4 regions of the Fictibacillus arsenicus genome follow, and region 3 is predicted to be linked to each of the others. Evidence: riboswitches for the same ligand, from Rfam matches in the RefSeq annotation. Region 3 holds a riboswitch; each other region holds the start of a gene.
The links. Region 3 has a riboswitch for S-adenosylmethionine ahead of ABE41_RS04555 (PLP-dependent aspartate aminotransferase family protein). Riboswitches for the same ligand answer to the same signal wherever they lie in the genome.
Positions count from the first base shown of each region.

Region 1 (8,333 bases), 1.8 Mb from region 3:
AGCTAACTATAAAAAAAGAGCAATTTAAAAAGTGTAAAATTTCTTGTTTTATTGGTGACACTAGTTTGTGGTACTATGAAAAGGGGTGATATAATGCTACTGACAGTATACGAATATCCAAAATGCTCAACATGCCAAAAAGCAAAAAAATGGCTTAAAGAAAATGAAGTAGCCTTTCAGCCTGTACATATCGTGGACAACCCACCTTCAAAGGAAGAACTTATAGATTTAGTTCAAAAGAGCGGGTTGGAGATTAAAAAATTCTTTAATACAAGCGGCATGAAGTATCGTGAATTAGGTATGAAAGAGAAAATGAAAACGGCTTCAGATGATGAACTTCTTGAACTATTAGCATCTGATGGCATGCTGATCAAAAGGCCAATCGCAACAGACGGGCAAAGCGTAACAGTGGGCTTTAAAGAAGATCAGTACGAAAACACTTGGAAAAAGTAAAATTGTTGCTGACTATGATAAAAAAATTTATTGTAGTTACTATAAAAACAAAGAAAAGCTGGAGGGATTACACATGGAATTTCCAAAAGAGTTACGCTATTCAGAAGAACACGAGTGGACTAAAACAGAAGACGGCAATAAAGTTCGTATCGGTATTACGGCATTTGCACAAGACGAGCTTGGAGATATCGTGTTTGTTGAGCTTCCTGAAGTTGGAGATGAGCTTACAGCGGACGAGCCTTTCGGCAGTGTAGAATCTGTAAAAACAGTTTCTGAGCTTTACGCTCCTGTATCTGGAAAAGTTGTAGAAGTAAACACAGACCTTGATGACAGCCCAGAACTAGTTAACGAATCTCCATATGAGAAAGCATGGATGGTAGTAGTAGAACTTTCAGATTCCTCTGAGCTTGAAAAATTAATGACAGCTGAACAATATGAGGAATTAATTAAAGAAGATTAATGAAAAGAATCTCTTCAGGAAAGAATAGGCGTATTGCTCATTTCTTTTTTGGAGGGATTTTTTTATGAACGAAGATAGACGAGATGTGACTTCAAGAGTATTTGGCAAAATGAAAGGCGGCTCCATGTCGCTGTACCTTGACCAAGATGAGATCGGCCAGATTCGATTTACGAATCAAGGGAATATGTATGAAATGGCTGAGGGTTTTGAATTCGATGCAGACAAAATCTATAAACGTGAAAAACCAGCTGAAATACCTAACCCAACAAAATATGTAGACGAGTGCGATAAAGGCTGGTGCTAGCAGACGAAGAGGATGATATGATAATCATCCTCTTTTTTATAGAAAATGGATTGGTGAAATTAGTTAGCCATTAGGTGAAATTAATTGGATAATTCGTCAAATTATTAAAGAAAGTCGTCAAATTATCATTACCAATTTTCAAATTAATTCAAAAAGCCCACATATTCATATCATTAGTAGACATTTACCGGCTTACACTTCCGCCTTTAGCACCGATGTTTTGATAAAAGCTCTTGTCATGGGTTTTTGAGGTGGCTTGTCCGCCTTTTTGGCCGATTTTTTGATAAAAATCTTTGTTATGTGAAAGGGACGTTGATTTCCCGCCTTTTCTGCCGATCTCCTGGTAAAAGGTTGCTTGGTGAGATTCCGCAGTAGTTGTTCCCCCTTTTTTTCCGATCTGCTGGAAAAATTCCTTGCCATGAGATTTCGAAGTCTTTTTTCCTCCAAGTCGCCCTGCTTCTTCCCTCGTCATTTTTTCAGTCAAAGCCATTGGTAATCTCCTCCTTTTGAACGTATTAAATTTCTGGATGTATTCCTTGAATAACCTTTATTGAAGAGATTAAAACGCGATTGAAGGCAATTAGGCCGATTAGCTTACTGCTTTAAATTTGGGGTAGTAATATAGTAAAAAGGGGAATAGTAATAAAGAACATCTCTTGCAGGATTTTAATAATATAAAGCAAATATATATATTTAAGCGATGCATTCATTTAATAGTTCTTCAATGTATAGGAGAGATGAGTAATGAATGGAAGCATGAATAAAGTAATCATTGTCGAAGGGAAATCCGATAAAGAAAAGCTTTCCGCAATCTTAAATGAACCGGTTGAAATTATTTGTACGAATGGCACATTAGGTTTGGATAAATTAGAAGAGCTTGCATTAGCAATCGAAGATAGAGATGTTTATATCCTTGTGGATGCTGATGAAGCAGGTCATAAGCTACGAAAACAGCTTCAGCGGGAGCTCCCGAATGCAGAGCATTTATATATTAATAAGATGTACAGAGAAGTTGCGACGACACCTCTTATGTACTTGGCAAAAGTATTAGTAGGTGCTCACTTTAATATTCATAAAAACTGTTTAGGATGAAATAATGGTAGCTTCACATGAATTAAATATACCTTTGCATGTTAACTGCTCCCAAAAAGAAATTTGGATAAATGAGAAGAATGGGAGGCTTGTTTCAATGGGTCGTAAGAAATCCTCTTTTTCCCCTGCGTTTCATCGGTGCTTTCTGATGAAGGGAAAAGAGGTTTTCTTGTTTATTTAGGCTGTTTTCGCAATCATTGTTACTCTTGAAAGAGGTTGATTTCCGTTTCAGATACTCGCTTTCCGCGGGGCGTGCGGTGAGCTACCTTGTCGTTTTGCACCTGCTGTGTCTCACCTGTCCCGTTACTCCCGCAGGAGTCTCGCATCTTACACTCCTATCAACTTGTCAATGTAGAGGATTCACTGAATGACGAGGAAACAACAATCTTTTGGAAAACAGCCTCTATTTACTGGATCAGCGATGCTAAAAAGGTGAAATCATTCTTGAAAAAGACAATAAAAATAAAGCAGTTAACCATCATATAATAATTCGTGATATTCTTATACAAGAGATCAAAATAAAAATCATAAATAACTGATGGAAAAAACAGCCTTCTGATGAATATGACAGGCTGCTTAATCTGCCTTCAGATAAATAACGGAGTAATATATGAAAGAAATCACAAGAACGAATTGGGAACATGTTATCGAACAATCCATACATAAGCCTTTCTTTCTCTACTTGGAAACACCATTATGTGGTACATGTAAGATGGGAAAAAAAATGATGGAAGTAGCAATAGAAACAGTTCGAGCTCAAAGAGGAAACAATATGCAGACTGGAGTATGCAATATTAATGAGATGCCCGAACTTGCAGATCAATATGGAATTACGAGTGTCCCTTGTCTAATGGTGCTATCGAGAGGGATGGCAGTGAAAAAGATCTATGCCCTTCAATCGGCAGGAAATATTTATCAAACGATGATAGATTTCTTAAATAAGGAAAAATAATTTGTAATAAAATGTGGGAAAAGCCCCATATTTCATTAAAGTCCTCCTAATTCTTTTGAAAAATGATTTTTTAGGGGGTTTTTCCTTAAGAAAAATATGGTAAATTAATGTCTTCTGCACACTTATCTGTAACATTAGATAGTGTGTTTTTTTAAATGCAAAAATTAGTCAGACCTTGTCGGAATAAGGGGTTTCTCAGTTAGAGAGTTAATTATCAGTTATTTTCGTCTATTCAGTTTTTTAACAAGAAAGTCACAATTGTTACGAGGGCTGTAATATTGTTATAGAACTGTATCCTACAAATGTCAAAAGTCGTGGTATAAATGAATAGGAGAGCTTGTTACATGTTTGCTCCCGAACGATTAGTGGTAAATAAGAATGATTTTATGAAAACAAAAACAAACGAAGATCGAATAAAACAAGTAATTTTTTTAGCAGGGGTGATTGATAATCATGACATCTTTAAATTTAAATGCAGTATTTCCTATAGCAAAGAACAAAATGACAAGCATAGAAGATAAAGTATTAACGATCCAGGAAAGAAACGATGAAAAATTAAGAAATGAACTAATTGGTGATTACCAACCATTCATTAAAAAAGTTACATCAAAAGTGTGCAGTCAATATATAGATCGAACAATGGATGAGTTTAGTGTAGGTCTTTTTGCCTTTAATGAAGCGATAGATCAATATCAAGAAGGACAAGGCAGCCGCTTTTTATCCTTTGCAGATATGGTAATCAGACGCCGTGTCATTGACTATATCCGTAAAGAAGTTCGTCAAAACAGATTGATTTTTCTCCAGCCGGATGAAGAAGATGAAGAAGGCCGTTTAGAAGAAAGCTATGCTGAACAAAAGGCAGCTATGGATCATTTTGAAGATCAGATTCAAGTAGAAAACCGTGTTTATGAAATAGAAGAGTATCAAAAGCTTTTAAAAACATTCGGACTAAACTTTAAAGTTTTAAGCAAACATTGTCCAAAACACGTTGATGCACGTGAAAATGCCAAAGAAATTGCTCGCCTTTTAGCAGAAAATGAAGAACTTGCCGCATTTTTAAAGGAAAAAAAGCAATTGCCGATAAAAGATTTATTAAATATGGTATCCTGTAGTCGTAAAACCATAGAGAGAAATCGAAAGTATATAATAGCGGTATCATTAATATATTTAGGCGATTTCCAAGCGCTGAAATCATACATTCAGCCTTAAGGTGAGGTATATATGATTGCATGGTAAGGGGGATTACTTCCTCTTGCCTGTAATTACTACTGATCCTGCAACTTGCGGGAGGGATACAATTGAAAAGCGGCAGCGGCATTGTAATAGAGGTTAACAACAGAAAAGCGACTTTGCTTATGAAAGATGGAACATTTGTAACGGTAAGAGTACCAGCAGGCAAAAATCCATCAGTGGGCAGAGAATATCAGGCTTCTTATTTTTCGGAAAGGAAAAGAAGTCTTTTTGTGGTGCCATCTGTAGCAGCGATACTTGCTGTTGTTCTTCTATCAGGTTTGATCCCGATTGGAAGCGAGTCAGCGGCAGCGGCTTATGTAAGCTTTGATATTAATCCAAGCTTAGAAGTGGGCGTAGATGAGGAAATGCAGGTTATCCAAATTGATGCATTTAATGACGAGGCAAAAAAAATCATAGATAAATATGATCTGAACGTTGAAAATCAATTTTCATTTGAAGACTTTGCTGATCAGCTTATTAAGGCATATGAAGAAGAAGGTTATATGGAATCAGACCATTCTATGCTCATCACAACCATTTCCAGTGAAGAAGGCAATGATAAGACTGAAGCAGCTCTAGATGAAGCAGTAAATTCAATCGTGAAGAAGACTGTTGTAAAATACCCTGTCCGTATCACTGTTTCAGAGTCTAATCCTGACACTCGTGAAAAAGCAAAGCAGCTTGGAGTGTCTTCAGGAAAATATAAAGCATTTCAAACTGCAAACATAAACGGCAAGACTTTAACAGAAGAGAAGATAAAAGAGGTTAACTTTCAAGAGCTAAAAGTAAATACTTTATCCTCTAATGACATACAAAGCTTACCGCACCCAAGGAAAATTAACACCGAAGCCCATGAACGAAAGAATGACATAAAAATAGCAGTCCCTAAAAAAGCAGTTAGCCAACCAAAAGAAGTTAAAAAGCACAGAGAAAAGCATCACAATCAAGATAATCACCATAACAAGAAACAAGAAAAATTGGTGAAGCCTAAAGAAAGAAAGTTAAATAATAGCGATAACAAGCATCAAAATCGTGCGTTTAACAGCAATAAACAAAAGAATAATGAACATCAAAACCGAAACGCGAATAATCATCACAAGAAAAATCAGCAGGACCGCAATAAACAGGACCGCAATAAACAGGACCGCAATAAGCAAGATCGCGACAAACATCGTAACAAACATTAGCACTAAATATGGTTAATACTGTCGTAATTACAAAAACGATTTTTACTGACTGTCGAACGCTTTATAAAGGTAAACACTCCGTTCCTCTCGAAAAGGTGAAATAACAACCAATTCGGGGGGATTTTATATGCTGGATGTCACCTTTTTTGAAAGACAGATTGGAAAAAGTCCATACTTGCCATTGTATAACATTCCGGTTAAACCTAGATTTAGTCTCAATGATGAAACTACCTTGAGGATTGATTACAGAGAAGGAGAACGTAATCGTATCGTTGTTTTCAGAGGAAATCCAAAGTATCTATCTATGATGCTAGATGGGAAAATGAAGCTTACAACACTCCTTCGCCAAGAGATGATCGAGTTTCACGGGACGTTAAGACAGCGGCTGAAATGGGAAGCCATATTCTATTTAAGCTCTCATTGGGAACAAATATCTGCAGGCGTCTTGATTAAAAGTGTTAAAAATGTTTGACACGAATCGACAGCGGTGATATTATTCATCTCAGTGATTCAAAAATGCATCGTTTTAACTTAATAACGCAACGCTTTAACTTATCACGAGAGGTGGAGGGACTGGCCCTATGAAACCCGGCAACCGCTAGCTGTATGTAATCCATACTGACTAGAAAGGTGCCAATTCCTGCAAGGCATTCAATTGTCTTGGGAGATGAGGAGAACGCGCATAGAATATTATATGCCTTTCTGCTCATATTGAAGCAGAGGGCATTTTTTTATTTGAATGGTTTGTTGATTGGATTGCAAGGTGCGAGACTCCAGCGGGATTAGCGTGCCAGCTACTTGAGTATTCTTCCTCGCAAGGCATGCGACGAGGAAACTCACTTCGTTAGGAGTTGCTTGTAGACGCAGGAGCACACAGGTTTTATTAAGACTCCTAACGGCGCAAAGCGCAGAGGAAGCTCACCGCACGCCCCGCGGAAAGCGAGCATCCTGGAGCGGAAATCAACAGCTTCTAATTGCAATTTAAAGTATTACAGATGGAAATGAGGTTAGTTCTATTGATTAATTTACATTCAGTCCGTAAAGTCTTTCAAACCAAAGATGGTGAAGTGAAGGCTGTTGATTCGGTAGATTTAAACATAAAACAAGGTGAAATTTACGGCATTATTGGATACAGCGGAGCAGGGAAAAGTACACTTATCCGAATTCTTAACATGCTGGAAAGACCGACAAGCGGTACGGTTACGATCGGCGGAAAAAATATGTCTGAGCTATCTTCTAAAAAACTTAGAGAAGCTAGACAGGAAATAAGTATGATATTCCAGCACTTCAACCTTTTATGGTCGAGAACCGTTAGAGAGAACATTGCTTTCCCGTTAGAAATCGCTGGATATCCGAAAGAGAAAATCAAGCAGCGTGTTGACGAGCTGATTGATCTTGTCGGACTAGAAGGCAGAGGCGGTTCATATCCTTCACAGCTGAGCGGGGGCCAAAAACAGCGGGTTGGTATTGCGAGAGCACTTGCCAACGAACCGAAAGTTTTATTATGTGATGAAGCCACTTCAGCACTTGATCCAAAAACAACCGACAGTATTTTAGATCTTCTAGTAGAAATCAACCAGAAGCTAGGTCTAACTATCGTGTTGATCACACATGAAATGCACGTCATACGAAAAATCTGTCACCGAGTTGCAGTAATGGAAAAAGGAAAAGTGGTAGAAGAAGGCGATGTACTGAGCGTCTTTAAAAACCCTAAAGAATCCATTACAAAGGATTTTGTAAAACAAGTTACAGAACCAGAAGAAACAGTGGATACCATAAAGCAATTTATAGAGGAGTTTCCTGAAGGCAGAATTGTTCAGCTTACTTTTGTAGGAGGCAGTGCCGGGCAGCCTTTAATTACAGAGCTGATCCGAAACTTTGAAGTGGATGTTAATATCCTGCAAGGTAAAATTACTCAAACTCAAAATGGTCCATACGGTACATTATTTATCCAAATAAAAGGTTCTGAAGCGGCACTTTCTAACGCTATGGAATTTTTAAATAGTGTTCAGGTAGAAGTTGAGGTGATTCATAATGCTTAGTACTTGGTTCCCGAACGTTCAGTGGGATGTTGTTTTAGAAGCAACGAAAGAAACTTTATATATGTCGGCTATTTCCGTTTTTGTAACATTCATTTTAGGTCTCGCTTTGGGGCTTGCCTTATATTTAACCGCTCCAGGCAACCTGTGGGAAAACAAATTCTTAAATAGCATCATTGCCATTATTGTTAACGTGTTCCGTTCTATTCCGTTTATTATATTAATTATTTTGCTGATTCCTTTTACGCGCTTTATTGTAGGGACAATGCTTGGAGCAGAAGCAGCACTGCCAGCTTTGATTGTCGGAGCAGCTCCATTTTACGCGCGTATGGTTGAGATTGCTTTGAGAGAAATTAATAAAGGAGTAATTGAAGCAGCGAAATCAATGGGTGCAACAAACACTCAAATTATTTTCAAAGTACTTATTCCCGAAAGCACCCCAGCACTTATTTCTGGTATTACCGTTACTGCGATTGCTCTTGTAAGCTACACAGCAATGGCTGGTGTAGTTGGAGCAGGAGGACTTGGAAACCTTGCTTATATGGAAGGCTACCAGCGGGATAATGCAGAAGTAACTTTAGTTTCAACTGTTCTGATCTTGGTCATCGTATTT
Region 1 is NZ_CP016761.1:3,072,220-3,080,552, reverse strand. It holds gene ABE41_RS15790 (arsenate reductase family protein) at 94-453, shown strand; gene gcvH (glycine cleavage system protein GcvH) at 527-913, shown strand; gene ABE41_RS15780 (YusG family protein) at 978-1,217, shown strand; partial or broken gene ABE41_RS15775 (KGG domain-containing protein) at 1,408-1,707, opposite strand; gene ABE41_RS15770 (toprim domain-containing protein) at 1,962-2,309, shown strand; gene ABE41_RS15765 (thioredoxin family protein) at 2,920-3,261, shown strand; gene sigI (RNA polymerase sigma-I factor) at 3,715-4,470, shown strand; gene ABE41_RS15755 (anti-sigma-I factor RsgI family protein) at 4,560-5,681, shown strand; gene ABE41_RS15750 (PNPOx family protein) at 5,809-6,153, shown strand; SAM riboswitch class I at 6,231-6,355, shown strand; gene ABE41_RS15745 (methionine ABC transporter ATP-binding protein) at 6,698-7,723, shown strand; gene ABE41_RS15740 (methionine ABC transporter permease) at 7,716-8,333, shown strand, end outside.
Region 1: linked by a shared signal. The riboswitch ahead of ABE41_RS15745 (methionine ABC transporter ATP-binding protein) and the one ahead of ABE41_RS04555 (PLP-dependent aspartate aminotransferase family protein) in region 3 are both predicted to bind S-adenosylmethionine.

Region 2 (8,333 bases), 1.4 Mb from region 3:
AAAAGATCACTATCATGGAAACGACGTGCGTAATTCTTCCCGAACGTTGAAAAATGAGGTATCTTCTCGCTGAAGTCATAGCCTAAAAACCAACGATAAGCGACATTCGTTTCAATCTCTTTTATCGTTTGGCGCATTGATCGAATACCAAATAAATATTGAAGGAGCACCATTTTGACTAAAACAACAGGGTCCACGCTCGGTCTGCCATTATCCAAAGAATATGTATGTTTTACGGCATCATAAATAAAGTCAAAATCCATGACTTGATCAATTTTTCGTACCAAATGATCCTGAGGTACAAGCTCGTCAAGAGCTGCTAGAGTAACTTGGTGACGTCCTTCAGTAGAATGCTTAGATAACATGTAAATTTCTCCCCTCAAACATTATCTAATTTAATTCTACAATAAAAAAAGCTTGTAGACATCTGACTTTGTCTACAAGCTGAAAGCACCCTGTGAAGGTGCTTTTTCTTTTTATACCTTTTAACTTAACACGTTGAAATATCTGGCTTCTGGGTGCGCAAATACTATAGCAGATACGGAGGCTTCGGGTTCCATCATACAGCCATCTGTTAACTGTATGCCGATATCTTCCGGTTGAATCAGTTTGAATAACTTTTCCTGATCTTCAAGTTCTGGGCATGCAGGATAGCCAAATGAAAACCGCTGCCCCTGATAGCGTGCTGAAAACCGCTCTCTCATTGTAAAATCAACGGAATCAGGAAATCCCCAGCGGTCACGCATTTGCTGATGAACGAGCTCTGCGAAACCTTCAGCAGTTTCAAGTGCCAATGCTTGAAGAGCGTGACTCTCTAAAAAACGTCCCTGCTCTTTCATGTCAGCAGCAAGCTCTCTTATGCCTGTACCCGCAGTTACAGAAAACAAGCCAACATAATCCATTTCCCCGCTATCTATTGACTTAAGGTAATCTGCTATACAGAGATGTGGCTCTTTGGACTGTCTTGGAAAATCAAATTTCTCAATAATTGTTTGATGATCTACAGGATCGTAAATCAAAACACTGTCTCCATCAGATTGTGCTGGAAAGAACTGATACATCGCAGAAGGATTTATTAAGTCTTTTTCTTTTGCCTCAGTTAACAACGTATCAACGATTGACTTGATATGAAGTGTCTTCTCGTCTTTTTCCTCAAGCAATCGTGATATCTTTCCTTTAACGCCAAGGTGATGACCTAAAAGCATCTGTAAATTAATATATGGCTGAATGTGAGACAAGGAATAGTTTCTTAAAATATGCCTTTTTGTGTCACTTGGTATAAAAACCGGTGCTTTTTGTGATACGCTTGATCTTAATTTAACAGCCGTTGCAGTTGCAGTACCTCCATCGGATCGTCCAGAATCTAATACTATCGTTCTCTTTCTTTCACTAAAATCAGCCGCGAGCTTTTCATGATCCTCAGGAGTTTGAAGTTGATTTGCAAGTGATAAGCCTTCCATTGCATCTTTTGCGTACAGAACCATCCCATCATATTCCTTAGAGATTTTCGTATCGGTAAATTTTCTGGATAAAGCGGCGCCTCCAACTAAAATCGGTGTGGAAATACTCGCTTCACGCATGTCATTAGCAGTTAAAACCATTTGTTGAGCTGATTTTACCAACAAACCTGACAACCCGATAATATCAGGTTTGTTCTTCTTTACAGCCTCAATCAATTCAAGCGGGGCGATTTTAATGCCTAAATCTATAACTTGGAATCCGTTGTTGCTTAATATAATGTCTACCAGGTTTTTCCCAATATCATGAACATCACCTTTGACGGTTGCGAGCAATACCTTTCCTTTAGATGATGAATTATCGTTACTCTCCATGTATGGTTCTAAAAATGCTACGGACGCTTTCATTACTTCTGCACTTTGAAGAACTTCAGCAACGATAAGCTGATTTTCGTTAAATAATCTTCCTACTTCTTTCATGCCATCCATGAGCGGTCCGTTTATAATTTTTAGAGGTGCAGAGTATTGCTTTAATGCCAATTCTAAATCGGGAATTAACCCTTCCTTAGTTCCTTCTAAAATGTAGTATTGCAGCCGCTCTTCTAACGTCATGTCAGGTAGCTTCGATTTCGTTTCTTTCTTTTTCCCTCGATAAAATTCAGTAAAGATTGCCAATGCCTCATCAGTTGTTTTAAATAACAGGTTTTCCGCCATATCGATCTCGTCTTTAGAAATAAAAGCAAATCGTTCTAGTTTCTCTGTGTTTACAATCGCATAATCTAGTCCCGCTTGTGTGCAGTGGTAGAGATATACGGCATTTAATACTTCCCGACCCACAGGTGGAAGTCCAAATGACACGTTGCTCACACCGAGAATCGTGAGACATTGAGGAAAACTCTCTTTAATCAGCCGGATTCCATCAACCGTTGCATTTGCTGAACCGATATACTGTTCGTCACCAGTTCCTACAGGAAAAACGAGGGGGTCAAATATGATATCCGAAGGTGAGACTTTATATTTTTCCACCAAAAGCTGATACGACTTTGTTGCAATTTCAAGCTTTCGTTCTGCTGAAACACCCATTCCTTTTTCATCGATGGTTCCTACTACAACTGCGGCTCCATACTTATGCAGAAGCGGAATCACTTTTTCAAATCGTTCTTCTCCGTCTTCAAGGTTAATAGAATTAATGATAGCTTTACCTTGTGAATATTTTAAAGCTAGCTCAATAACATCTTCATCAGTTGAGTCGATTACGAAAGGAATCTTTACCTTCTTAACTGCTTCTTTCATGAACTCTTCCATGTCATTTCGTTCATCTCTGTCTGGATCTGCTAAGCATACATCCAGTACATGTGCACCGCCTTTTACTTGAGCCCTTGCGATTTCAGCGGCTTCCTCAAACTTCTTCTCTGCAATAAGCCTCTTAAACTTTCTTGAGCCAATGACATTCGTACGCTCACCGACCATGATCGGCCTTAAAGTTGGGTCATCATAAATGAAAGGTTCAATTCCTGAGACCATATGCGTTTCATTCGTTTGAATCGATCGTGGTGAATAATTCTTCATTACTTTTGCTAATGCTTCTATATGTTTAGGCGTTGTTCCGCAGCAGCCTCCAACAATATTAAGCCAACCTTTTTCTGCAAATCCCGACAATTTAGCTGCTAAACTTTCGGGAGTCTCATGATAATTTCCTTCTTCATCCGGCAGCCCTGCATTCGGGTAACAGCTGACTGCAGATGTTGATAGATCTGAAAGTGAGCGGATATGGTCTTGCATAAATTCAGGTCCAGTTGCACAGTTTAAGCCAACTGCTAACGGATTCATGTGTTTTAATGAAATATAAAACGCTTCAATCGATTGACCAGCTAATGTTGTTCCCATCGGTTCGATGGTTCCTGATACCATGAGGGGAATTCTTTTTCCAGTTTGCTCAATCGCTTGTTTGATTCCTAAAAAACCTGCTTTTACATTAAGCATATCTTGACTTGTTTCTAATAGGAGCAGATCTGCACCGCCGTCGATCAGTCCTCTTGCTTGTTCTGCATAAGCTTCCTTTAACGCATCAAATGTCGTACCGCCAGTAACGCTTAATGTTTTCGTTGTTGGCCCCATAGATCCCGCAACAAAACGCGGCCATTTTTCGGAAGAAACTGCATCAGCTGCTTTTCTCGCAATTTCCGCTCCTAACTTATTAATCTCATAAGCTCGTACGCCAAGATCATACTCGTCTAAAACAAGATTAGTTCCCCCAAAGGTATTCGTTTCAATGATATCTGCGCCAGCTTGCAGATACGTTAAGTGAATGGATTCAATAACATCTGGTGCTGTTACATTTAAATATTCATTACACCCGTCATATTCCTCGCCGCCAAAATCTTCTGCTGTGAGCTTTGCTTCTTGAAGCATCGTCCCCATTGCGCCATCCATAATTAATATTCTCTTTTTCAGCTGACCTTCTATTGATGTCTTAGGCATTTTGCGACCTCCTTGCTAACAGGGATGGATGATTCATTCGTGCATATTTGGCTAACTCAACAGTTAGTTCATAACGCATAAATGGAGTGATGAGATAAATACCATTAAAAAGATCCATAGCTGTATCCAAAAGTGACTTTGCTATATTTAAGCCTTCAACGCTTGCTTGTTTAGGACTTTCTTTAAATTTCCCCATTTGTTCACGTACAGAGTCAGATAATTTTATCCCTGGCACTTCATGATGAAGAAATTCAGCATTTTGCGAACTCGTTAATGGCATTATTCCTATATAGATCGGTTTATCAATGTGTTTGGTGGCTTCATAGGTTTCAATTAGCTTTTCCTCTGAAAAAATAGGCTGACTTATAAAATAGTCTGCACCGTATTCAATCTTCTTTTCTAAACGTTCAACAGCTTTATCAATTAACCTGATATTTGGATTAAAAGCTGCTCCTACACTAAAAGAAGTTTTTTCTCCTAGTTCTTTTCCTGATAATGATAATCCTTGATTAAACTGCTTAATGAGTTTGATCAGTTCGAATGAAGTGACATCATAAACAGATGATGCACCAGGAAAATCACCGACACTTGCTGGATCTCCAGTTACAGCTAATATTTCACGTATTCCTTGTGTATGAAGACCCATTAAGTGTGATTGAAGTCCGATTAAATTCCGGTCGCGGCACGTAATATGAACGAGCGGCCGAAGATTTAATTCTGACTGAACAATCGATCCTAATGCTGAGTTGCATATTCGTGGAGATGCAAGAGAATTATCAGCCAGTGTCAGAGCATCGATTCCCGCTTCTTTTAAAGCCTTCGCACCCTCCATAAATCCAGACGTATCAAGCTTGCGAGGCGGGTCCAATTCAACAATGATGGATTGTTTCTTCTTTACTTCTTCACAAAGCGGAACATACATAGACTTTGAAGCAGACTGAATTACAATATCTCTTTGTCTTTGTTTTACTTCTTTTTCTTTTACAGGCTGCAGGTTCTTAAGTTCATTCGAAAAAGCACGTATGTGTTCAGGTGTTGTACCGCAGCAGCCTCCTAGAACACTGACACCTTGCTCTCTGAACAGATGAGCACATTCTTTAAAATACTCAGCATCACTCTCATATTGGAACTTTCCATCTGAATATGAAGGCAGTGAGGCATTCGGAAACGCAGATATAAATGCTTTTTTAGGAATCGGTACTTCCTCAAGTGTCTTCAGCATGTGATAAGGACCTAACCGGCAATTTAATCCCACTACATCCGCACCGATTTCCTCAAGACGCAACAGAGCTTCTGAAATTGGGGTTCGGTCTTGCAGAAAACCTATTTCCTGAAGGGAAACTTGAGCAATCATTGGAAGAGACGTTTCTTTTCTAGCAATTTCTAATACGGTTTCGAGTTCTTGCAGATCGTAATACGTTTCCAGCTGTATACCGTCTACGTTTTCCATGAGTAAACAATAGAGCTGTTCACGAAAACTGCGTTTAATTTCATCAAGCGAAATACTGTTTGGTTTAATGCCGCGGATTCCGCCAATGGTTCCTACAACATATTCGTTTTTGGCAGCTCTTCTCGCAATTTGAACAGCTGCTTTGTTGATTTCTTTTACCTGATCTTGGAGGCCATAACGTTCTAGCTTTGAATAGTTGGCTGCATACGTATTTGTTTGAATGATGTCAGCGCCAGCATTTAGATAAGCCCGGTGAATATTATAGATTTGTTCCGGTTGCGAAAGATTTAATTCTTCGTAACAAAAATCCGAGCCGTATGAATACAGAAGCGTACCCATAGCACCGTCGCCGATTAAAATTTTGTTATGTTTTAAATCAGTTACTAAGCTCATGTCAGCCTCCTTATATAAAATAAAAAGCCTTCTAGAAAGAAGACTTTTTTCAGCGTTTGGTCTTCTTATCTTTACAAGTCATTATGTGGACTCGCAGGAATTAGCACCTTTTCAGCTTTACGCTGCTGGTTGCTGAGGTTTCATAGGGCCGCTCCCTCAACCTCTCTTGATAAGGGTTTTATTCAATTATGGTTACTTAACTAGGTTACGAACTTTTTGTTCAACAATGTCTTTTTATATCCGTAACGTTTGTTCACATCGTGTAAAAAGACAGGATCTGTGAGTTCCGTCAATAAAGCTTTCCTTTTTATTTTCGGAATTTCATTCTTAATGATTGTTCTGCATTCAAACAAAAACTCCAAATAAGATTCATAGTCTTTACTGTACATTTGCTGAAGTTCTTTTTTTATTAAGATAGACAAGCTGGGACTAGCCCCAGAGGTTGAAACTGAGAGTACTAGTTTACCTCTTCTGACAACGCTTGGAATGATAAAATTGCCTAATTGTGTCTGGTCTGCTACATTAATAAGCTGGTTCTCATTCACTTTATTAGCAATCTCAGCATTCACTTCGTTTAAATTAGTCGCTGCGACAATAAGAAAGGCTTTCTCGAAATCGTTACTCTTAACCTCTCTAGAAATCCAAGTGAGTTTACTTTGTTCATGTAATTCCTGAATCTCTTTAACTGCATCAATACTAATGACAGTTATTATTGCTTTTTCTTTCAGCAGATCTCTTATTTTTCGGTAAGCAACAGGACCGCCTCCTGCTACAACAACTTCTTTACCGGATAGGTCTACGTGTATAGGGTACATAATATACCTCACTTTTTAAAATATTGCAAATTCTTTTGTTTGAAGTGTCTCATTTATCCGAGTCAGTAATACCTCTTTTAATATAGGATGAAAGCCAAGCGTCTCGCATAGGATTATTTCTTGTTGTGAATGTTCCACATATCGTTTTATTGTAAGCTTCATTCCATTTATTAATAGACCTGAAAACAAGAGATAAGGAACAACAATTACTTGATCGTATGTTTGTTTACTGTTCCATAATACTTCTTCAAAACTTGGAGATGAACCGGTTAGAAAACAGGCTTGAATACTAGGTATGCCATAATGTTGCTGAAGATTAAATGCAATTTTCTCTAAATCCCGCTTTACATCTCGATCTCTGCTTCCTCTTCCAACCAATAAAAGGTGTGAGTTCTTACTTACACTAGAAACTCGTTTTGTGATTTTTTCCCACAATAAATGAGAAGTGGCTTCGTGTACGCCGAATGCGCGGCCATACTTAACTTCAATTTGAGGATATTGGATTTGCAATTGTCGCAGTTCTTTTGGAATGTCTATCTTTACATGATTAGCCGTCAATAAAAACACAGGAACAACATAGATGCTCGTAGCACCTTTTTGTATGCATGTTATAAAACCTTGCGGGATGGACGGTGCAGCAAGTTCTAAAAAACAGACCTCTTTGATTGGAACATCAACTGAAGCCATGCATTGCTTTACGAATTCTTCTGCTTCGATCCGGCCTTTTTGCAGCCGAGTACCATGACAGACAAAAAGCAAAGCATTCATCTAAAACGCCTCACTGATGGCTGCAAGTTTTATAGGTTCTTCATGCAGCTGTTCAAACCACTTAAGTTCGTCACGGAGTCGCACCACTTCTCCAACAACGATCATGCTCGGATTTTCAATTCTTTCACGCAATACAATATCTTCAATGGTTTCTAATGTTCCTGTTACGGTTCTCTGATTTTCTAACGATCCCCATTGGACTAGTGCCACCGGAGTGTCTTTGTTTTTCCCGTGTTTTGTCAGCTGTTCACAGATATAGGGAAGGTTACCTACACCCATGTAGATCGCTAATGTATCAATTCCTTTTGCTAAACTGTCCCATTTCAACTCTTCTTCTTCACCCTTTTTCCTGTGACCAGTAACAATCGCGTAACTTGAAGAGATGTTTCGATGTGTGACTGGAATACCAGCATATGCAGGTGCTGCAATTCCTGATGTGATGCCAGGTACTACTTCAAATTCTATACGGCTTTTTGAAAGTGTTTCTGCTTCCTCTCCGCCTCTTCCGAAGACGAATGGATCGCCGCCTTTAAGACGGGTTACTGTTTTGCCTTTTTGAGCGTGCTTTACTAAAAAGCTGTTGATTGTTTCTTGTTTCATGGAATGGTAGTTTGGCAGTTTGCCGCAATAGATAAGATCACACTCTGGTTTTGCATGAGCTAAAAGTTCCTTATTCACTAATCGGTCATATAAAATCACGTCTGCTTCCTGTATGCAGCGCAAGCCTTTTACAGTAATTAACCCTGGATCACCTGGGCCGGCTCCGACAAGATAAACTTTTCCCATCATCATCACTCCTTAAGGATTTAGTATGGTTTCCCTTTCATATAGTACAAATCCATTGCCACTGCGGATTTTTTTCTTTTCGTAGAGTGAAATCTCCTCAACATCTGGCTGTTTTAAAAAATACTTTTCAAGTTCAACATCTACTAGCTGAAATGCCTGTTCATCTGTTGAAGCGGCTATTAC
Region 2 is NZ_CP016761.1:2,203,066-2,211,398, forward strand. It holds partial or broken gene ABE41_RS11345 (IS1182 family transposase) at 1-365, opposite strand, end outside; gene metH (methionine synthase) at 486-3,938, opposite strand; gene ABE41_RS11355 (bifunctional homocysteine S-methyltransferase/methylenetetrahydrofolate reductase) at 3,931-5,781, opposite strand; SAM riboswitch class I at 5,844-5,957, opposite strand; gene ABE41_RS11360 (precorrin-2 dehydrogenase/sirohydrochlorin ferrochelatase family protein) at 5,982-6,596, opposite strand; gene ABE41_RS11365 (sirohydrochlorin chelatase) at 6,612-7,364, opposite strand; gene cobA (uroporphyrinogen-III C-methyltransferase) at 7,365-8,150, opposite strand; gene ABE41_RS11375 (DUF3906 family protein) at 8,163-8,333, opposite strand, start outside.
Region 2: linked by a shared signal. The riboswitch ahead of ABE41_RS11355 (bifunctional homocysteine S-methyltransferase/methylenetetrahydrofolate reductase) and the one ahead of ABE41_RS04555 (PLP-dependent aspartate aminotransferase family protein) in region 3 are both predicted to bind S-adenosylmethionine.

Region 3 (8,333 bases):
CGCCGACTGCAATCAATGAGATCTTGGAAGGTTCACCTATTCCCATCCATAAAATAAACAACGGTACCCATGCGAGAGAAGGAATGGAACGAACCGCTTGAAACAATGGGTCAAGAAGCTGTTCAGCAGTTTTGGCATACCCGACGACGGCTCCAATCACAACCGCGGCTCCTGTACCAATCGCAAATCCTAAGAACACGCGTGTTAACGTAATAGAAACATGACCGAATAGAGAACCATCCCTATACATGCTTATTATCTTCTCTAAAATAACGCTTGGTGCTGGAAGCAGGTGAGGCGCCAGCAATCCAGCTTTCGCAGCCAGCTCCCAAGCAATAAGCAGGACGACTGGCAAAATTGAACCAAGAACGATACCGCGTCCTTTTTTGAATAAACCTTTTGGAGAAGAGAGCTTAGCAGCAGCTGCTCTCTCTCCCGCTTTCCATTTTTGAGTTTCTGAAATCACTGGCACTTCCTCCTTCCTTCTGTGTTATTTATTGATTACTTTTTCAGCAAACTTAGGGTTAATCAATTCTTTTACGAGTTTCTGGATGTCTGTATCCTTTTTGACAATCTCTTCTGTCTGAAGTACTTCGCCTGCAGCCGATATAGCTTTTTCGTGCTGTGATCCTGGAACAGGTTCCGAGAAGTTATTTCGTTCGAGTTGTTTTTTAGCGACATCTTCTTTTATCCCCGCCTCTTCAGATAAAAGTTTTGCTGCTTCTTCTGGATTTTCCAGTGTCCATTTTCTTGCTTTTTCATAAAGCTCAATCACTTGTTCCACTTGCTTCGGATGATTCTTAGCAAACTCTGAGCGAACATTCAGCGTTCCGTACGTATTAAAATCTGGATTTCGGTAGATATATTTTCCTCCAGATTCTAACTCTGTTCTTGCCATATGCGGATCAAGTCCTGCCCAGGCATCTACTTGACCTTTGATTAGAGCGTTTGCACCATCAGCATGCTGAAGGTTTACGATCTGAACATCTTTTGCTGAAAGTCCAGCTTCACTTAGAGCACGCAATAAAAAGATGTGAGGATCTGTTCCGAAGGTTGCCGCTACCTTTTTTCCTTTAAGATCTTTTACATCCTTAATCGGGCCTCCATCTTTTGCTACCAATGCGGTCCATTCAGGCTGTGAATAGATATATACAGATTCGATAGGTGCACCTTTGTCTTTTGCAATAAGTGCAGCAGCTCCGGCAGTTGAACCGAAGTCCACACTATCGGAATTCAGGAACTCCAGCGCTTTATTGCTTCCCTGGCTTTGCACCCACTCTACTTCAATGCCATCTTTTTTAAATGCTTCCTCTGCCCAGCCAAACTTTTTAAGTGCCAGACTTGTTGGCGAATAGAACGCGTAATCCAATCTGATCTTTTCTGGTTTTTCTCCTTCTTTTGCTGAGCTCGAACAGCCCGCTAATAACAGTGCAGCTGCTAAACTAACGAGCAGCGTTCCTTTCCACCAATTCTTCATAATCAGTTTCCCTCCACTTTTGTTATCTCTATTTTTGGCTTTTATTTTTTTATTTCTTATACTTCACACGCATACGTTGCGATCGTACCTCTTAAACGCTGCGCTTCCTTATAGGTACATCTGTTGTGAACCACATCAATTCCCGCTTCTTTTGCGATCCTCGCAGCTTCCGGTGAAATGACTCCTTCTTGAAGCCAGAATACTTTTGGCTGGGTGATCGCAGCTTCTTTCGCAAGTTCAATAGCTGCTTCAGGACTTCTAAACACTTGAACAACATCGATCGGGAACGGAATGGACTTTAGATCTGGATAAGCTTTTTCATCGAGCACTTCCGTTTCTCTCGGATTTACCGGGACGATCTTATATCCAAGACGCTGCATTTTGCGTGCAAGTCTGTGGCTAGGTCTTGCCGGATTGGAACTTAACCCGACGATTGCAAGTGTCTTTGGCCGCTGAATCTCCTGGCCGTTTTCAACTGCTCTGTATAATGAGGACTGCAATGCCCAGCGAATCACACCTTCATCATTGATCGTAATCTCTGTTTTTTTCGATCCGATCCCCGTTGCTGCTTGAATCGCCCGGTCCAGATCGTTCGTTAAGTCTTTTACTGATTCAAGACCGATTGATAAACGGATAAGTTCCTCAGTTACTCCGGTCGCTTTTAACTCTTCATCACTTAATTGCTGATGAGTTGTAGATGCTGGATGGATAATCAGAGATTTTGCATCACCAACGTTCGCTACATGTGACCATAATGAGATGTTGTTGATCACTTTACGCCCAGCATCACGCCCGCCTTTTATTCCGAAGTTCACGATCGAACCAAAACCGTTGCTTAAATATTTTTTAGCCAGCTCATGACTTGGATGTTCCTCAAGCCCAGGGTATGAAACCCAATCTACTGCAGGATGCTTATCGAGATATTCTGCGATCTCCTGCGCGTTTTTCGCATGTTTTTCAACACGAAGGTGCAGCGTTTCTAATCCTTGTAAAAGGAGGAATGCATTGTGAGGGCTCAAACAAGCACCAAAATCTCGTAAAAGCTGAACCCGAAGTTTCGTAGCGAATGCGAGTGTTCCAAAATCAACCGCATATCTCAAACCGTTATAACTGCGATCCGGTTCAGTGAATCCTGGGAATTTTTCTGAGTTCCAATTAAAGCGTCCGCCATCAACGACCACCCCGCCGATCGCTGTACCATGTCCGCCAATCCATTTCGTAGCTGAATGAATAACAATATCTGCTCCCCAGCTTAATGGCTTTGTGACATATGGAGTTGCGAACGTATTGTCGATTAAAAGCGGCACTCCGTTTTCGTGTGCAATATCTGCAACAGCTTCAATATCAAGTACGTTCAAACTGGGATTACCGATTGTTTCAGCAAAGAACGCTTTAGTGTTCGGAGTTACGGCTTTTCTGAAATTCTCTGGATCTTCGGCATCAACAAATTTTACGTTGATTCCGTATTTCGGGAGAGTAATAGAAAATAGATTGTAAGTGCCGCCATAAAGGTTTGTTGCAGCTACGATCTCATCACCCGCTTCTGCAATGTTCAATATAGCTAGCGCGATCGCTGACATACCTGAAGAAGTTGCCACTGCGGCCACTCCGTCTTCAAGAAGGGCTACTCTTTTTTCAAATACGTCAACTGTCGGATTACCGATTCGGCTGTAAATGTTCCCTGGCTCTTCAAGAGCAAATAAGCTCTGTGCGTGGTCCGTATCCGAAAAAACATAAGACGTTGTTTGGTAGACTGGTACAGCCCGCGAGCCTGTTGTTGGATCAGGCGCTTGCCCTCCGTGTAAAAGCAATGTGTCAATGTCGTATCCATCAAATGATTTTGTCATATAAATCTCTCCTTTTTGTGTTTTATATCGATAAAATGTATAGGAAAACTAGGGATAAAGGTTATAACTTTTCCCTTGAACGATATTCAATTTTTAAAATGAAAAATAAAAATTTGAGATGAAGTTGTTGTGAAGTTTAGAAGAGGAAAAAAAGAAAAACCCCCTTCCTAAGAAGAGGGTTTTGGCCTCCTCTTATCTGTCAGATCGAAAAATGATCTGTAGGAATTGGCACCTTTCCAAACCGAATGTGGTTTGTTGGTTGCCGGGCTTCATCGGGCCTAGTCCCTCCGCCTCTCTGGATAAGAGATATCAAATTATGTTTAACACATTAACGTGTTGATGTTTGTATTGTTCTTGAATAGGATTATAGTCCATTCGGTTTTTAAAAGTCAACCGTTTTTTGAAAACTTTTAAAAGTCGTACAAAAAGCTTATCGTTCAACTGTCAGTTTTCAAATTAAGAATATGCCTATGCTATGCGCGTTATGCCAACTTCGTTCCGCTTTTTTCATCTTCCCATTGAAATTCTTCTATTCTTTTAACAAGTACAGGAATTCTGTTGGCGATTGCAGCTTTTTCGCCGTAACGAATTTTTTGTTCTAACGTCATGTCAGAATGCAAGACTTTTTGCTGAAAAGCAGTTAAGCTTGTCAGTTTAATAAATTCCTCTTGTTTCACCCGTCTCCTTACAGCAGCATCACCATTACAATAGCCTTCCATAAATCCGTCAGCTATGGTTTGCAGCTTTTCTTCAAAACGGTCAAACTGATGCTTCGCATAACGAGGTGCATTAAAAAATGAAGGATACAGTGTGTGATAATTGTTTATAAAGTTACCAGCTAAAGAATCTCCGCTGTATAGGAGCGGAACGGGGTCGATAAGACTTATCCTTCCATCTGCATGAAGCAATATATTTTCAGGAGAGGTATCCTGGTTTGTAAGTATAATGTGTGATTCATCAATCTCCCTGTTATTCATGCATTCTTCTAAATGAGTCGTTGCAAATGGGAGAATCGGCTGATCATAGTTTTGGATGAACTCTTTAAAATCGCTTAAGTACTCTTCGTTCTCTTCCTTCATAAAATCAGTGACACTCGACTGAAACTGTCCTTCAACAGCTGTACCATTCCATTTCAAGTATCCGAATCCCTTTAAACTGTGCTGGGCAGTGTCCATATTTCGGAAAAATTCACCCATTTCTGCACCAGCCTGAAATGCTTCCATGAACGTAAAGCTCTCAAGTTTTATCGCTTTTCCAGCATATGATTCAACGGTAAACGTCTTATCTTTTTCAACATGATAATGAAAAAACTCCGGACAGATACCAGGTTTCACGCTGTTTGCCAGTTCGTAATAGGCTTTTGTTCCTGCGTATTCTGCATATGCTGCCGCCTCGTCAAACTCTACCTTCTTCCCGTAAGCTTCCGCCTTTGGAAACCTTACAACAACTGCTTCTCCAACACGCAGCTGAACAAGATATGCCTGATGCCATGCGCCTTCACCTAAGTATTGAACTTGCGTGGTATCTTTAAGAGATTCAAGCCCGCTCTTTTGCAGCGCAAAGTCTATTAAATCAAATGTTTCTTTCATAGATGTTCCTCTTTCTTTGTTCATCATACTTTTATCCTGCATATATTCGCTAAGTGTCGAAAAAAATCCTTTTTCCATTTTTTTCTGATGAAGATGTCGCTCGTAAATTCCGAATAGCGCTCATAAATCTCAAAAAGCGCTCGTTCAGCGAGCATAAATACTCGCGAACGAGCTCCAATTTCCCTTATAAAACAAAAAAACGGCTGCTCCAGGTCAATAACTAACCCAGATAGCCGGTTTCATATTAATCTACATACGTTACTATCTCTTCAACTGCTTTTCTAGCCAGTTTTTTTGGCTGGTCTTGGGGATGGCCGAGTGAGATTACCATATTGATCTGCTTTTGAGCAGGAATATCTAAAAATTCACGGATGGCCTCCTGTGCTAATAAAACAGGACCCGTCATCGGACATGATCCTAGACCGCGCGCGTGGGCTGCGAGCATTAAGTTCTGGATAGCAAGACAGCTGCTCTTGATGCCTTCTTCTTCCCAAACGGCATCTTCTGCAAGCTCGATCGGATCAAAGATTTTTTCACGGAATTTAGATTCATACGGAGTAGCTAAACAAATGATTAAAACGGGAGCTCCCGAGAATGCAGTAGCATATGGACCAAATGAACGTGTCAGCAGTTTCGCTTCCTTCGTCTTTCCGTTCTCTTCTGCTTTTGCCGCAAGTTTATGAATGGCATCCCAAGTCATTTCTTCAATCTTTTTCACTTTATCTCTATTACGGATCACAATAAATTCCCACGTCTGCGAGTTTGTGTCACTGGGTGCATACCGGGCACAATCCATGATTTCGTATAGATCTTCCTCTGCAACACCTTCATCTGTAAACTTACGGACGCTTCTTCTGCCGTGTACAATTTCTTTAAAATCTTCGTATTTCATGTTTGTCTCCTCTGACACAATTAATAGTTAACTACTCGTATTATACAAAAGATTGGAATGACCTACAAAAAACGTTAAAAACAGTGCTTATTTCGCACTGTTCTTTGGGGTTATTGCTTTATTTTTATTATTACCTTTAATCCTTAAACCAACAGCTATAAGAGAAGCTCCTAATAAAACACTGACGATGTAAAGTGAATCCGTATTAAAGCTGCCTTGCTGAACCACTGCTTTTTCTGCTTGGTTACCAATAAAAAATGTGCTGACAAGAACGATTACACCAGCTGTGATTAACCCTGCTTTGATCCATGGTTTCATATTTAAAACCACCTTTTCCCTTTTACATTTAACTTATTCGAGGGAAAAAACAGAATACCTTTTACAACAAAAACAAATCCTTTGAACTAGTTCGCTTTTGCGAAGTTCATTTTCTCTTCTACAAATGACCGTACTTCTTCTTCTGCCTTTTTCTTAATAATAAACTCAACGTAACGGCTGCCTGTATGAAAGCGAACCAGCCCCCAGCTAGGATATCCTGGATTTTCTGCTTGCAGACCTGTTATCCATTCAACAGAATCAACCTGTCTCCACTCATAAAAATGTTTTGCTGACACAATGCCGTTCTTACCGATCGCACCTCGCAAAATTTGTGTAAAGTATAAAAGGGTAAGAATTACAATCAAACAAAGCATCATTATGTTTACGGTTAAAGACAATTTTAAGAAACCAAATCCTTGTGTAATAATCACAAATATTACAATCTTATTCGTCCAAAAGTTCTTTTGCGTATATTCACCGCTATATGATAATCCATACACCGGCTCTGATTTCTTTTTATCATTTATATTCTTAAAAAAATTATAAATGGACATTCCGATACCAGCGGAAATGATAATTGCAAAAACAATATCTAACATCGCCCCCATCAATATCTCCCCCTTTTCTCTCTACTTTGTATAACGTTTTTATAATGGAAAAAGTTTCAAGCAAAAAGACGCTGCAAAAAAATCAGCGTCTGAAGAGCCATTTGTATGTTTTAATGCCTAGCAGGTTTAAAAACAAACCGCCGGCCAGTCCAGCAATCATATCGAGAATATAGTGAATTCCCAGCTTCACACGGCTGACTCCAATCATAATCAAAAAAACGAATGATACTAAAAGAGCCCACAAGTTTCTCCACATTCCCGATAAAAAGAGCACTAATCCGTAAAACCCTGCAGCATTCATTGTATGTGCACTTGGGTAGCCATACTTGCTTGCTTTAATTAATCTTTCCCATTCCGGAGGCTTTCTTTTAAACAGCTGTTTAAAAAGTGCATTCAAAATTCTTATACCAATCACATTAAAAAGAATTAATTTGCTTTTGTCTCGATTCCCTGTATTTTGATAGCTGAAGAACAGTATTAAGCCAAGAGGTACAGTGAAAAATCCTGATCCCATTCGAGAAAAAAACACCATTAATGGATTCGAAAAGGTATTCGAGTCATAAATGGAACGACTCCACCTTTTATCAAGTGAACGGTAAGGCTCTTTATTTCTGATTAATGTTAAAAACGCAAAAAATCCACCGGTAAATACAAGGCCCAATAAAGGAAGCAGTGTATAACTTGTTCTCTTTTTCCGACGTAACATATAGCATCACCCTGCTTAGGTCAAAGTTTGAGATTATTTTCTCCCTAAGCTTGTATTTTATTCGAATAAAAAAGAGCACCCTTTCAGGCACCCTCGTTTCAACGATTATTTATGTTCGACCATCACGATAATTTTTCCGTCTTCTAAATCCTGCATATAACGATCTGCTTCCTCTTCTGACACATCCATTTTCAAAAGAATTTCTTTCATATCGTTTTCCCCGTCATCAAACATCGCTGCAAAAGGACCTGCGGCAAGAAGCGGTCCTACTCCTGGAACACCCAGCCCAGGAACGGCGATTCCCCCGCCGATGCCAGTTAAGAAACCTGCGATGGTGCCATATGTAGCACTATCCATATCATCATCCAGCACTTTTTCTTCATTCACATGTGTTTCATCTGCCACATTGTCAACGATTTCATCATCTTTAGCGACGATCGAAATTTCAGACGGCTTGTAGCCTTTTTCAACAAGTGCTTTAATAGCCCCAACTGCCTCTTCTTCTCTTGAATATGTACCGATAATATCTTTTTTCATCTGTTTCCCTCCAAACGGGTTCTTTACAAGTAGGTTCCCCTGTTCAGAGGGTTTTAAACAGTGAGTTAATCCTGTTCAAACCAGCCTTTTTTCTTAAACCATAATGACATCATGACTCCTAATAGAATCATAATCCCCAGCACATAAAAGTACCCATTTTCAGATTTCAGTTCTGGCATATTAACAAAGTTCATCCCATAGAGACCTGCAATAAAGGTTAAAGGCATGAAGATTGTTGTGATTACCGTTAATGTTTTCATGATGTTGTTCATCCGGTATGAGTTAAGAGATATATAATTGTCACGAATATCAGACGTCATCTCACGGGCAGAGGTCATCATATCCGTTAATCTCAGAAG
Region 3 is NZ_CP016761.1:846,960-855,292, reverse strand. It holds gene ABE41_RS04565 (ABC transporter permease) at 1-466, opposite strand, end outside; gene ABE41_RS04560 (aliphatic sulfonate ABC transporter substrate-binding protein) at 491-1,477, opposite strand; gene ABE41_RS04555 (PLP-dependent aspartate aminotransferase family protein) at 1,534-3,324, opposite strand; SAM riboswitch class I at 3,514-3,630, opposite strand; gene ABE41_RS04550 (hypothetical protein) at 3,807-4,913, opposite strand; gene ABE41_RS04545 (nitroreductase family protein) at 5,158-5,805, opposite strand; gene ABE41_RS04540 (hypothetical protein) at 5,893-6,123, opposite strand; gene ABE41_RS04535 (hypothetical protein) at 6,210-6,731, opposite strand; gene ABE41_RS04530 (phosphatase PAP2 family protein) at 6,814-7,437, opposite strand; gene ABE41_RS04525 (general stress protein) at 7,543-7,974, opposite strand; gene corA (magnesium/cobalt transporter CorA) at 8,040-8,333, opposite strand, start outside.

Region 4 (4,837 bases), 1.4 Mb from region 3:
TAATAATCAATAGTCAACTGAATTTTTCAAAAATTTCGGATTTTTATTTTCGTCATTACTTTTTTTCGGAAAGCTTTTTACTGTATAGATGATACCTACAGCCCAAAATGCCGCAAGAACAAAATAAATGGCAAACATAACATGAGATGACAAACCAATGGTCAAAAACAGAGTCCTAACATTAGTTACGATAATCAGCCCACCAACTAAGACCCCTAAAATGTGTGAGGGAATTATTCGGACGAGCCATGCAGCAATCGGAGCTGCAACGATACCGCCTGCCATGAGGGCACCAACCCAGAGCCATTCAACTTGCTCCCATCCAAGAGCAATAAAGAATCCAGCAGAAGCTGAAACGGCTACAGCAAATTCACTCGTATCAACGGAACCTATAACTTTTCTAGTTTTCATATCTTTTGCCATAAGGACAGGAGTTGTTACAGGACCCCATCCACCACCACCTGTCGCATCTAGAAATCCAGCAAGTAAGCCAAGGGGCATTAGCTGTTTTTTTGAAAAAGAGTTTTCAGAGGGTGCCGTCTTTCTTTCTCCAAGTTTATAGAGAAAACGAAACAAAATATAGATTCCAAGAATAATAAGAAATAGAGAAACATATGGTTTCACAATATCTCCTGGAAGGCTGCTTAAAAAACAAGCGCCTAAAAATGCACCGATCGAACCCGGCAGAATTAAGCGGAGAACCACCTGCTTATCAACGTTTCCAAACTTAATATGGGAAACTCCGGATGCTGCTGTTGTCACAACTTCAGCAAGGTGGACAGAGGCAGATGCTGCTGCGGGCGCAATCCCCGCTACCAAGAGCAGGGAAGTCGAAGTAACCCCATATGCCATTCCGAGTGAGCCGTCGATCAGCTGTGCCATAAGTCCAATAAGCGCTAGAACTATTAACTTTTTCATCAAATTCCTCCTCAAAATAAAAAGGCCCTTAACAAGTCATGTTAAGAGCCTTCGGTTTTTCCGATCAGCAAATTCGGATGAAATTTTAGTTATTACTATATGTTCCAGGAAGACAAATTGTCAACTGCAGGTTTAATTTTTTCAGAAAAAACAAGAAATAAAAAAATTAGGGCTTGATATCCGTTTCAGATGTGATATGATTTTTAAAAATTAAACTCTTATCCAGAGTGGTGAAGGGAACTGGCCCGATGAAACCCGGCAACCTGCGATTCGTAAGGTGCTAACTCCAGCAGAATGTTTTTACATTTTGGAAGATAAGGTAATACGTTTACCTCCACTATCTTTCCGAAATGGGAAGGTTTTTTGTTTTATTAGAGATATTTTGTAAAAAAGGGAGGCCAGTGGAGTGGCGAACGAAAAGAGTGAAAACGATTTTCTTCCTCAGCTTCAGAAAATGCTGAGCAACATCAAATTTGGATCCGTAACTTTAATCGTGCAAGATGGAAAAGTGATTCAACTCGAAAAAAACGAGAAGGTACGAATTAAATAGCGCTGACTAGAAAACTAGAGGCGGTTTTAACGTAAAGGGCATGTCCCTTAAAACGTTAAAGCCGCTTTTTGTTGGTCTATTTGTTTTTCATGAAGGAGGTAAAAAATTGCTCACCTATGAAACATGGGATAACAACATTCAAGAGTTTAATAGTGACAACCTTGAGAAAGGTGCATTAGATGTCCTGAAATGGGCGTATGAAATGTATGACGACGATCTCGTATATGCGTGCAGCTTTGGAATCGAAGGAAGTGTTTTAGTGGATCTTGTTTCTCAAGTCAAACCAGATGCTCAAGTAGTTTTTTTAGATACACAGCTGCATTTTCAGGAAACATATGAGGTGATTAATGCTGCAAAGAAAAGGTATCCGTGGCTGAGAATTAAGCTTAAAAAACCAGCTGTAACACTTGAGGAACAAGCAATTAAACATGGTAAAGAGCTTTGGAAGGTAAATTCAAATCAGTGCTGCAGCATTAGAAAAATAATTCCTTTAGAAGAAGAGCTCAACGGTGTAAAAGCCTGGCTTTCAGGATTGCGCCGTGAACAGTCACCTACGAGGAAAAAAACGCAGTTTATTAACAAAGATGAGCGTTTCCGCAGTATTAAGATTTGTCCGCTCATTCACTGGACGTTGATAGACATATGGCGATACGTCCATAAACATAATCTGCCTTATAACACACTTCACGATAATGGGTATCCAAGTATCGGCTGTAAACCTTGCACTAAAGCCGCTATTGACCCAGAGGATCTCCGTTCCGGCCGTTGGTCAGGAACTGGGAAATTAGAATGTGGTCTTCATGAAGGCTAAGAAAAATAGGAGGAGAGAAACAATATGGCAACTTTACATGCACACGGAGGAACATTAATTAATCGTTTTAGACCGGATACACCGTATAAGCACATACAAAAAGAAATTGAGCTTGATGCAACAGCACTTAGTGACCTTGAATTAATAGCCATCGGAGCATACAGCCCATTAACCGGGTTTTTAAATCAAGCAGACTATCAATCTGTCGTAGATCGTATCAGGCTGAGTGATGGAACTGTTTGGAGTCTCCCGATTACATTGCCAGTGACTCATGAAACCGCACAATCTCTTAGTACAGGAGAAGATGTTCGGCTCGTGTGTGATGGCGAGACATACGGGATCTTGCAGGTTGGTGATATCTATTTCCCAGATAAGCATATTGAAGCAGAGAAAGTCTATAAAACTTCTGACATAGAACATCCAGGCGTAAATAAGCTGCTTGAGCGGCCGACAGTTTATGTGGGCGGGGACATCACGCTCGTTAAACGGCCTGAAAAAAAATCTTTTAAGAACTACCACCTAGATCCAAATGAAACTAGAAAAAAGTTTAGCAGTTTAGGGTGGAAAACAGTAGTTGGTTTTCAAACGAGAAATCCAGTGCACCGTGCGCACGAATATATTCAAAAAACAGCGCTCGAGACGGTTGATGGGCTCTTTCTAAACCCGCTAGTCGGCGAAACGAAGTCTGATGATATACCTGCAGATGTACGTATGGAAAGCTATCACGTACTTCTTAAAAACTATTATCCGAGTGACCGTGTATTCCTTGCTGTATTTCCTGCAGCGATGCGCTATGCCGGACCGCGCGAAGCCATTTTTCACGCACTTGTGAGAAAGAACTATGGCTGCACACATTTTATTGTTGGCCGTGATCATGCTGGTGTAGGCAGTTATTACGGGACGTATGAAGCTCAGGAGATCTTTTCACAGTTTACCGCCGATGAGATCGGTATCACCACACTCTTCTTTGAACACAGCTTCTATTGCACAAAATGTGAGACCATGGCTTCTTCTAAAACGTGTCCGCATTCCAGTGAACATCATGTGATTTTATCTGGAACGAAAGTAAGAGAACTTCTAAGAAATGGGGAATTGCCTCCAAGTACATTCAGCCGGAAGGAAGTCGTTGAAGTGTTGATCAATGGATTAAGACGACATGAAGAAAACCAACTTAAAGGAGATACAAATGAGCACACAGCACAATACCGTCTGGCACGATAGTTCCATTACAAAAGAAGACCGGCGAAAGCAAAACCACCATTCAAGCTTTGTCCTTTGGTTTACAGGATTGTCCGGATCAGGAAAGTCCACCATTGCAAATGCACTCGCTAAAGAGTTATATAAGCGAAACATCCGTAACTATGTGCTGGATGGTGACAACATCCGAAATGGATTGAACAAGGACTTATCTTTTTCTGACGAAGACAGAACGGAGAACATCCGCAGAATTTCTGAAGTATCAAAGCTTTTTGTTGATAACGGCACAGTGGTGCTGACAGCATTCATCTCACCATTTTTACAAGACCGTGAAAAAGCAAAAGAGATCGTTTCGGAAGAAGAATTTATCGAGATCTTTGTTTCATGCCCGATCGAAGAATGTGAAAAACGGGACCCGAAAGGACTGTACAGCAAAGCTCGCAAAGGAGAGATTCCTGATTTCACTGGAATCGATTCTCCCTACGAGGAACCGGTGTCTTCTGCTCTTACTGTTAAAACAAATGAAAAGAATGTATCTGAGAGTGTAGATGCAATTTTGACTTATTTGCAAGAGAAAAAACTCATATAAAAGGGACTGATAATATGGCATATGAAAAAGCGTGGGCTGATAATCCTAAGCTCAATAAAACAGAACAAAAGAAGCTCGTAAAAGACGGATTAAAAATATTTGAGGATATCCCTCATTACTCAAAAAAAGGATTCGCCTCTATACCGAAAGAAGAGTGGGACAATTTTAAGTGGGCAGGTCTGTACTTACAGCGACCGAAAGAAGATGGATACTTCATGATGAGGGTCAATGTACCATCTGGCATTTTAAGCTACGAACAAGTAAAAGCTCTTGCTCACATATGCAAAGATTATGGAAGAGGCGTGTTTGATATCACGACACGACAAGCTATTCAGTTTCATTGGCTGACCATTGAACAAATCCCGGATATATTTAAACGTTTAGAAGAGGTTGGGCTGTCAAGTGCAGGGGCATGCGGTGATATTACGAGAAATATTATGGGGAATCCGATTGCCGGGATAGATCCTCATGAACTATTTGATACATCAGAGATTGTAAAAGAAGTGTATGAATTCTTTCAGCACAATGAAGATTTTTCTAATCTGCCGAGAAAATATAAAATGTCCATCAGTTCTAATGTGAACAACAGTGCGCATGCGGAGATAAATTGTGTAGCTTTTACTCCGGCTTATAAAGAAGTTGATGATAAAGAGATTCCTGGTTTTCATATTAAGATTGGCGGTGGTTTATCATCGAGGCCGTTCTTAGCGCAGCCGCTTGATGTCTTTATAGAACCGCATCAGGTAAAAGAAGTGGCTATTGCGATTACTAC
Region 4 is NZ_CP016761.1:2,212,335-2,217,171, reverse strand. It holds gene ABE41_RS11405 (sulfite exporter TauE/SafE family protein) at 7-918, opposite strand; SAM riboswitch class I at 1,134-1,239, shown strand; gene ABE41_RS11400 (YezD family protein) at 1,325-1,468, shown strand; gene ABE41_RS11395 (phosphoadenylyl-sulfate reductase) at 1,575-2,279, shown strand; gene sat (sulfate adenylyltransferase) at 2,304-3,500, shown strand; gene cysC (adenylyl-sulfate kinase) at 3,466-4,065, shown strand; gene ABE41_RS11380 (nitrite/sulfite reductase) at 4,080-4,837, shown strand, end outside.
Region 4: linked by a shared signal. The riboswitch ahead of ABE41_RS11400 (YezD family protein) and the one ahead of ABE41_RS04555 (PLP-dependent aspartate aminotransferase family protein) in region 3 are both predicted to bind S-adenosylmethionine.